Regions from separate parts of the Rossellomorea sp. NPDC071047 genome, predicted to be linked through region 1. Evidence: a T-box and tRNA genes for the amino acid it is inferred to sense, from the RefSeq annotation. Region 1 holds a T-box; the other holds one or more tRNA genes.
What was found. The T-box of region 1 lies ahead of ileS (isoleucine--tRNA ligase). A T-box ahead of a tRNA ligase gene usually reads a tRNA of that ligase, here a tRNA-Ile.
Positions count from the first base shown of each region.

Region 2: it has a tRNA-Ile gene. The T-box ahead of ileS (isoleucine--tRNA ligase) is inferred to sense a tRNA for this amino acid. The anticodon was not compared.

Region 1 is NZ_JBNNJT010000001.1:1,371,894-1,375,284, forward strand. Features, by position in the region: gene ileS (isoleucine--tRNA ligase) at 1-1,906, opposite strand, end outside; T-box leader at 2,014-2,250, opposite strand; gene ACQKFO_RS07040 (DivIVA domain-containing protein) at 2,301-2,816, opposite strand; gene ACQKFO_RS07045 (RNA-binding protein) at 2,906-3,391, opposite strand, start outside.
Region 2 is NZ_JBNNJT010000006.1:369,523-372,913, forward strand. Features, by position in the region: gene glgB (1,4-alpha-glucan branching enzyme) at 1-718, opposite strand, end outside; tRNA gene ACQKFO_RS20255 (tRNA-Glu) at 1,530-1,601, opposite strand; tRNA gene ACQKFO_RS20260 (tRNA-Ser) at 1,608-1,698, opposite strand; tRNA gene ACQKFO_RS20265 (tRNA-Asn) at 1,703-1,777, opposite strand; tRNA gene ACQKFO_RS20270 (tRNA-Ile) at 1,787-1,863, opposite strand; tRNA gene ACQKFO_RS20275 (tRNA-Gly) at 1,879-1,952, opposite strand; tRNA gene ACQKFO_RS20280 (tRNA-His) at 1,973-2,048, opposite strand; tRNA gene ACQKFO_RS20285 (tRNA-Phe) at 2,071-2,146, opposite strand; tRNA gene ACQKFO_RS20290 (tRNA-Asp) at 2,199-2,275, opposite strand; tRNA gene ACQKFO_RS20295 (tRNA-Met) at 2,424-2,497, opposite strand; tRNA gene ACQKFO_RS20300 (tRNA-Ser) at 2,522-2,614, opposite strand; tRNA gene ACQKFO_RS20305 (tRNA-Ile) at 2,631-2,707, opposite strand; tRNA gene ACQKFO_RS20310 (tRNA-Met) at 2,712-2,788, opposite strand; tRNA gene ACQKFO_RS20315 (tRNA-Ala) at 2,870-2,945, opposite strand; tRNA gene ACQKFO_RS20320 (tRNA-Pro) at 2,954-3,030, opposite strand; tRNA gene ACQKFO_RS20325 (tRNA-Arg) at 3,037-3,113, opposite strand; tRNA gene ACQKFO_RS20330 (tRNA-Leu) at 3,184-3,272, opposite strand; tRNA gene ACQKFO_RS20335 (tRNA-Gly) at 3,282-3,356, opposite strand; tRNA gene ACQKFO_RS20340 (tRNA-Leu) at 3,365-3,391, opposite strand, start outside.

The DNA of each region.
Region 1 (3,391 bases):
GAATTGGATCTGATACACGAACATCCGCCTGATAATCAACCGACGCAACCCAAAGGCGAAGGATATCGGCTCCAAGCTGCTTCATCACTTTTTCAGGAACGACTACGTTCCCTAATGATTTACTCATTTTTCTTCCGTCACCATCAAGAGCAAATCCGTGACTTAACACACCTTTATATGGAGCTTTCCCCGTCACTGCTACACTTGTAGTCAATGAAGAGTTAAACCATCCGCGATATTGGTCAGAGCCCTCTAAATAAAGATCTGCAGGACGCTCGAGGTCATCTCTTTCTTCAAGTACCGCTTGATGTGAAGAACCTGAGTCAAACCAGACATCCATGATATCCTGTTCTTTCGTGAACTTCCCATTAGGACTTCCTTCATGTGTGAACCCTTCAGGTAGAAGATCCTTCGCTTCTTTTTCGAACCAGATATTTGAACCGTGTTCACGGAAAAGCTTTGATACATGGTCGATTGTTTCATCAGTAATGATCTCCTGGCCATTTTCCGCATAAAATACCGGGATTGGCACTCCCCATGCACGCTGTCTTGAAATACACCAGTCTCCACGGTCTCTGACCATATTGTAAAGGCGGGTTTCTCCCCAAGCAGGTACCCATTTCGTTTCATTAACGGCTTCCAGGAGTTCTTTACGGAATTTATCGATTGACGCAAACCATTGTGCCGTCGCTCTAAAGATAACAGGCTTTTTCGTACGCCAATCATGTGGATAGGAGTGAGTGATAAAGTTAAGCTTTAACAATGCTCCTGTTTCCTGGAGCTTTTCGGTAATCGGTTTATTGGCTTTATCATAGAACAAGCCTTCAAACCCAGGTGCTTCTGAAGTCATTACTCCTTTATCGTCTACCGGACATAACACATCCAATCCATATTTCTTTCCTACCAGGAAGTCATCTTCCCCGTGTCCTGGTGCGGTATGAACACATCCAGTACCAGAGTCAGTCGTTACATGTTCACCAAGTACAACAAGTGAATCCCTTTCGTAAAGTGGGTGTTTTGCCACGATATGCTCAAGCTCCGCCCCTTTAACCTTTTTGGTTACTGAGATATCTTCCCATTCCAGATTCTTCGCAACTTCTTCCAGTAAATCCTCTGCAACTACATAGCTGTTTTCTTTCACATTTACAACGACATAGCTTAGATCTTCATGTACGGCAATCCCCAGGTTGGCAGGAATCGTCCAAGGAGTTGTCGTCCAGATGACTAATTGAGTCCCTTCATCAAGAACACCCTTACCTTCTGTAACGGCGAATCCAACGTAGATGGATGGAGAACGTTTATCCTGATACTCGATTTCTGCTTCCGCTAGTGCTGATTCACTTGAAGGAGACCAGTACACTGGCTTTTTACCTTTATAGATATAGCCTTTCTTCGCCATATCACCGAATACTTTAATCTGTTGAGCTTCGTACTCAGGCTTTAAGGTAATATATGGATTATCCCAATCACCACGCACACCTAATTGCTTGAACTGAGTGCGTTGGTTATCAACTTGCTCATAAGCATATTCTTCACACAATTTACGGAACTCTGCGATAGTCATTTCTTTACGCTTCACGCCTTTATTCGTTAACGCCTGCTCAATCGGTAAACCATGAGTGTCCCAGCCTGGAACATATGGTGCGTGGAAACCACTCATGGATTTATAGCGGACGATAAAGTCTTTAAGAATTTTATTTAATGCGTGACCCATATGGATATTTCCATTGGCATAGGGAGGTCCATCGTGAAGTACAAATAAAGGACGATCACTCGTTCTCTCCTGCACTTTTTGGTAAATATTCATTTCTTCCCATTTCTTCTGTGTATCCGGTTCGCGTTTCGGTAAATTTCCTCTCATAGGAAATTCCGTCTTCGGCATCAATAATGTATCTTTATACTCCATCAAATCTTCCTCCTAAACGTTTCTCTTAATTGCCATCTTTTCTAAATCCCGCGACTCTTAATCAGGCTATCCCTTTTGGAAACAAAAAAAAAGCTTTCTCATCCCTGTAAAGGGACGAGAAAGCTTTTCCCGCGGTACCACCCTCATAAAGATCTAAATAGATCTTCACTCGTATTGATTCGTAACGTGAACAAGACGCTATTCATTACTCTCCAGAAGTGAATTTCATGAGCAGAGCTCGAGGGTGATCTTCCGTACCTTTGTTCCTTGTCAGGCTTACACCGTCCCCGACTCGCTAGAAAGGAAATATCATAAGAACGTACTGTCCCTGTCTTAGCCTTCATTATGGCAATTTAGATTGTTGTTCAATTATATGAAAGTATTGCGCTTTTCGTCAAGACAATGTCTCTTCTTCTTTTAAAGTTTTTAAATCTGTTGCGTCCAGATCGAATTCCATTAACCGATCCCAGTCATTTGTATCAAGTAAATCAAGCTGAGCTTCGATTAACATTTTGAAACGCGTCCGGAACACCTTTGACTGCTTCTTGAGTTCTTCAATCTCGATGGCAATCTTACGGGCTTTAGATAATGATTCATTAACGATGCGATCAGCATTCTTCTCGGCTTCCTTGATGATCAGCTTCGATTCTTTCATCGCATTACGCTTAACTTCTTCCCCTGCTTCTTGAGCAATGACGATTGACTTGTTTAACGTTTCCTCGATATTTGTAAAATGTCCTAAACGTTCATTCAAGGAGTTTAAACGTTCTTCCGTTTCCTTCTTCTCGCGGATAAGAATTTCATAATCCTTAATAATTTGATCCAAAAATTCATTAACCTCGTCCTCATCATAACCACGAAAGCCACGACTAAATTCTTTATTATGTATGTCTAATGGCGTTAAAGGCATGGGAGCCACCTCCAGTACTTGGTGAATTACATATTTATTATAACTAAAATTTCGACAGTATGTGGGAGAATTCCTTTAATTTTCTTAAATTATTTCAGTATTCCAACAGAAATTCGCCATTTATCCCGTTTCGTTCTTCCTTCAATGGACAATAACTTACTTCTTCCATACCCTCTTGCTGAAATTACATCCCCAGCTTCCACTTCAAACGAGGCATTTTCGACTGTTTTCCAATTGACTTTTACATGATTGCTTTTAATCAGTGTTTGAGCTTTTTGGCGGGAGTCATTATAGATTGCTGCGAGAATGACATCTAACCGCAGGGAGCTTGCGGTAGTCACTTTTTCCATCCATTCTTCCTTACTCTCGATTCGATCTTCCATTGGAATATCCTTCATGGAAATCTTTGCTTTGCCTATTTGTTTGAGCTCCATCCGGACGTATTCAGAAATTTCATCTGCGAGCATGAGTTGAATGGTATCGTCCTCAAATAAAATATCCCCGAATTTTTCCCGTTTCAATCCTAATGACATGAGAGTCCCTAATACCTGTCTATGCTCTATTGTAACAAACTT
Region 2 (3,391 bases), on a different contig from region 1:
TATTATGTAAATGACATTCATTCACGAACGCCATCAATTCATGAGGTGAGCCGTAGCGACTAGTCGGAGAATAATAACCAGTACCCTGATACCCCCAAGAACGATCAAACGGATGCTCCGTGACAGGCAGCAACTCAATATGTGTAAATCCTTGTTCTTTCACATGAGGAATTAATTGCTGAGCTAATTCCTTATAAGAAAGAAACTTACCCGCTTTCTTCTTCCATGTGCCCAAATGCACTTCATAAATCGCCATAGGCTTGTCATAGACCGTCGAACTGGCTCGTTCCTCCAGCCACTTCTCATCCTCCCAAGAAAATCCCTGCAGCTCATACACCACGCTTGCAGTATTTGGACGTTTCTCAGAAGCAAACCCATATGGATCCGCCTTCAGCTTCTTCAAGCCTGATAGAGTCGTAATCTCGTACTTATACGTTTCTCCCGATAGATCCCCATCAATGCGAATTGTCCATAAACCTTCGTTATTCCGCCGTGCAAGTTCATACCCGGCTCCATTCCAATGATTAAACGATCCTACCAATGAAACATGTCTTGCTTTCGGTGCCCAAACGCAAAATTCTGTATAGGTCCCAGTGGAATCTCTTCTCACATGTGAACCCATAAACTGATAGGCCTGTTGCAAATTTCCCTCATGAAACAAAAAAACATCATAATCTGATATGGTCATTGCGTTCATCATCTCACCTACATTTTTCAATCTACTTACTACTTTCTTTCAACTTCATCAAAATCCTCTTTATTATCGTCGCTCAATTACGACAATTTCCTACATACATATGTTAAAACGGCTGGTATTTGGAAAGTTATTCTAAATGGTAAGGTTTACATTGTAAAAACATAGGAGAACCATGTTGAATTCATATCGTAATTTGTCGAAAGTTTTTTAATTAAAAAAAGTGAAATTTGAGGAAAATGTAGAAGGATTCCGTTATTTTGTAAGGTTTTTGGCTGGTTGTGAGAACGTTGAGAGTGTCGAATTGAAGAGTGATTGGGAATGGATGATGGAGTCTGGAAGTCGATTGCTCAGGGTGGGTGAAACCTGTTTTAATGGACAATAAAGGAGAGATGATGCATGAGGAGGCCGGGGTTATTGAATACTTTGAGAAGATAATGGAGAGATGAAGAGGCGGTTAATGCCTTTTATTCTTCGATGATCACTGACTGATATTCCCTCCACTCCTCCGCTTATTGTATTCAAAAATTTGAGCTGAAAAGAAAAGTGCAGAAGTTGATAATATAATGGGTAAAGTTGATAATAAAGTGGGCAATGTCGATAATATATGTTGGAAAGTCGATAATAAAGTGGTCAAGATCGATAATATATACCTCGTACAGAAGTGGAAGCCTGCTTTATCTTGTAAAACCGCTTAATTTAGTCCCGATCTGGCTCGATATTCAATTAAATCTCTTCATTTAGTCATGTTTTAAATTCTATTTTTTATAAAATGACCACTATTTTTAATCGTATAACAAAAAAAGACTATCAAAAATGATAGTCTTTTTTCAGATGACCCATACGGGATTCGAACCCGTGTTACCGCCGTGAAAGGGCGGTGTCTTAACCGCTTGACCAATGGGCCTTAATATGGCGGAGAAGGAGGGATTTGAACCCTCGCGCCGGTTGCCCGACCTACACCCTTAGCAGGGGCGCCTCTTCAGCCACTTGAGTACTTCCCCATATTGGCTCCGCAGGCAAGATTCGAACTTGCGACCGATCGGTTAACAGCCGATAGCTCTACCACTGAGCTACTGCGGAATAATGAAATGGTGGGCCTAAGTGGACTCGAACCACCGACCTCACGCTTATCAGGCGTGCGCTCTAACCAGCTGAGCTATAGGCCCATTAAGAGTAATAATTGGAGCGGGTGAAGGGAATCGAACCCTCATCATCAGCTTGGAAGGCTGAGGTTTTACCACTAAACTACACCCGCACTATTTATATAAGATATTATGGGGCGACTGATGGGAATCGAACCCACGAATGCCTGAACCACAATCAGGTGCGTTAACCACTTCGCCACAATCGCCATAATGTCTTCAAATAAAAAATGGTGGCTCAGGACGGAATCGAACCGCCGACACATGGATTTTCAGTCCATTGCTCTACCAACTGAGCTACTGAGCCTTACTTATAATGAAATATTTAATTATGAACCATAGTCTTAACAAAAAGAAAATGGCGGTCCGGACGGGACTCGAACCCGCGACCTCCTACGTGACAGGCAGGCATTCTAACCAACTGAACTACCGGACCAGAGTTTTTTGACGATAGTCAAAATAACTTTCATTATTTGCGTTAGCAAAATAGGTTTCATTATCTTGACGTTAGTCAAAATAACTATCCATGCGTGACTCAAACAGGATTATTGATAACCCTTTATAAAAACGAGTCAAAAATGGTATTGCGGGGACAGGATTTGAACCTGCGACCTTCGGGTTATGAGCCCGACGAGCTACCGAACTGCTCCACCCCGCGACGATATTAGATTTAAAGAGAAAATGGAGGAGGAAAGGGGATTCGAACCCCTGCGGGCTTTGACACCCCTGTCGGTTTTCAAGACCGATCCCTTCAGCCGGACTTGGGTATTCCTCCGTATTGAAATGGTACTTGGTGGACCTTGTAGGACTCGAACCTACGACCGGACGGTTATGAGCCGTCTGCTCTAACCAACTGAGCTAAAGGTCCCTATTGGTAGCGGCGGAGGGGATCGAACCCCCGACCTCACGGGTATGAACCGTACGCTCTAGCCAGCTGAGCTACACCGCCAAGATACATTTAATATCGAATTAATTGATAGATGAATTTAGCAAATATCAATGAAGTTTATTTTACTTTCGCAAAAAAACTTGGTGGAGCCTAGCGGGATCGAACCGCTGACCTCCTGCGTGCAAAGCAGGCGCTCTCCCAGCTGAGCTAAGGCCCCAAAGAAAGTGGTCGGGAAGACAGGATTCGAACCTGCGACCCCTTGGTCCCAAACCAAGTGCTCTACCAAGCTGAGCTACTTCCCGAAAATATGGCGCGCCCGAGAGGAGTCGAACCCCTAACCTTTTGATCCGTAGTCAAACGCTCTATCCAATTGAGCTACGGGCGCATAATTCTATTATTGTACCTTATGAACTGGTGCAAATTAAGCAAGATTATTTTGCTAGCGCAAAAATCTTTGGTGCCGAGGACCGGAATCGAACCGGTACGGTAGTCACCTACCGCAGGATTTTAAGTCCTGTGCGTCTGCCAGTTCCGCCACCCCGGCAAAATCTTCTGGAGCGGAAGACGGGATTCGAACCCGCGACCCCCACCTTGGCAAGGTGGTGTTCTACCACTGAACTACTTCCGCAAAATGAATGGTGCGGGTGAAGGGACTTGAACCCC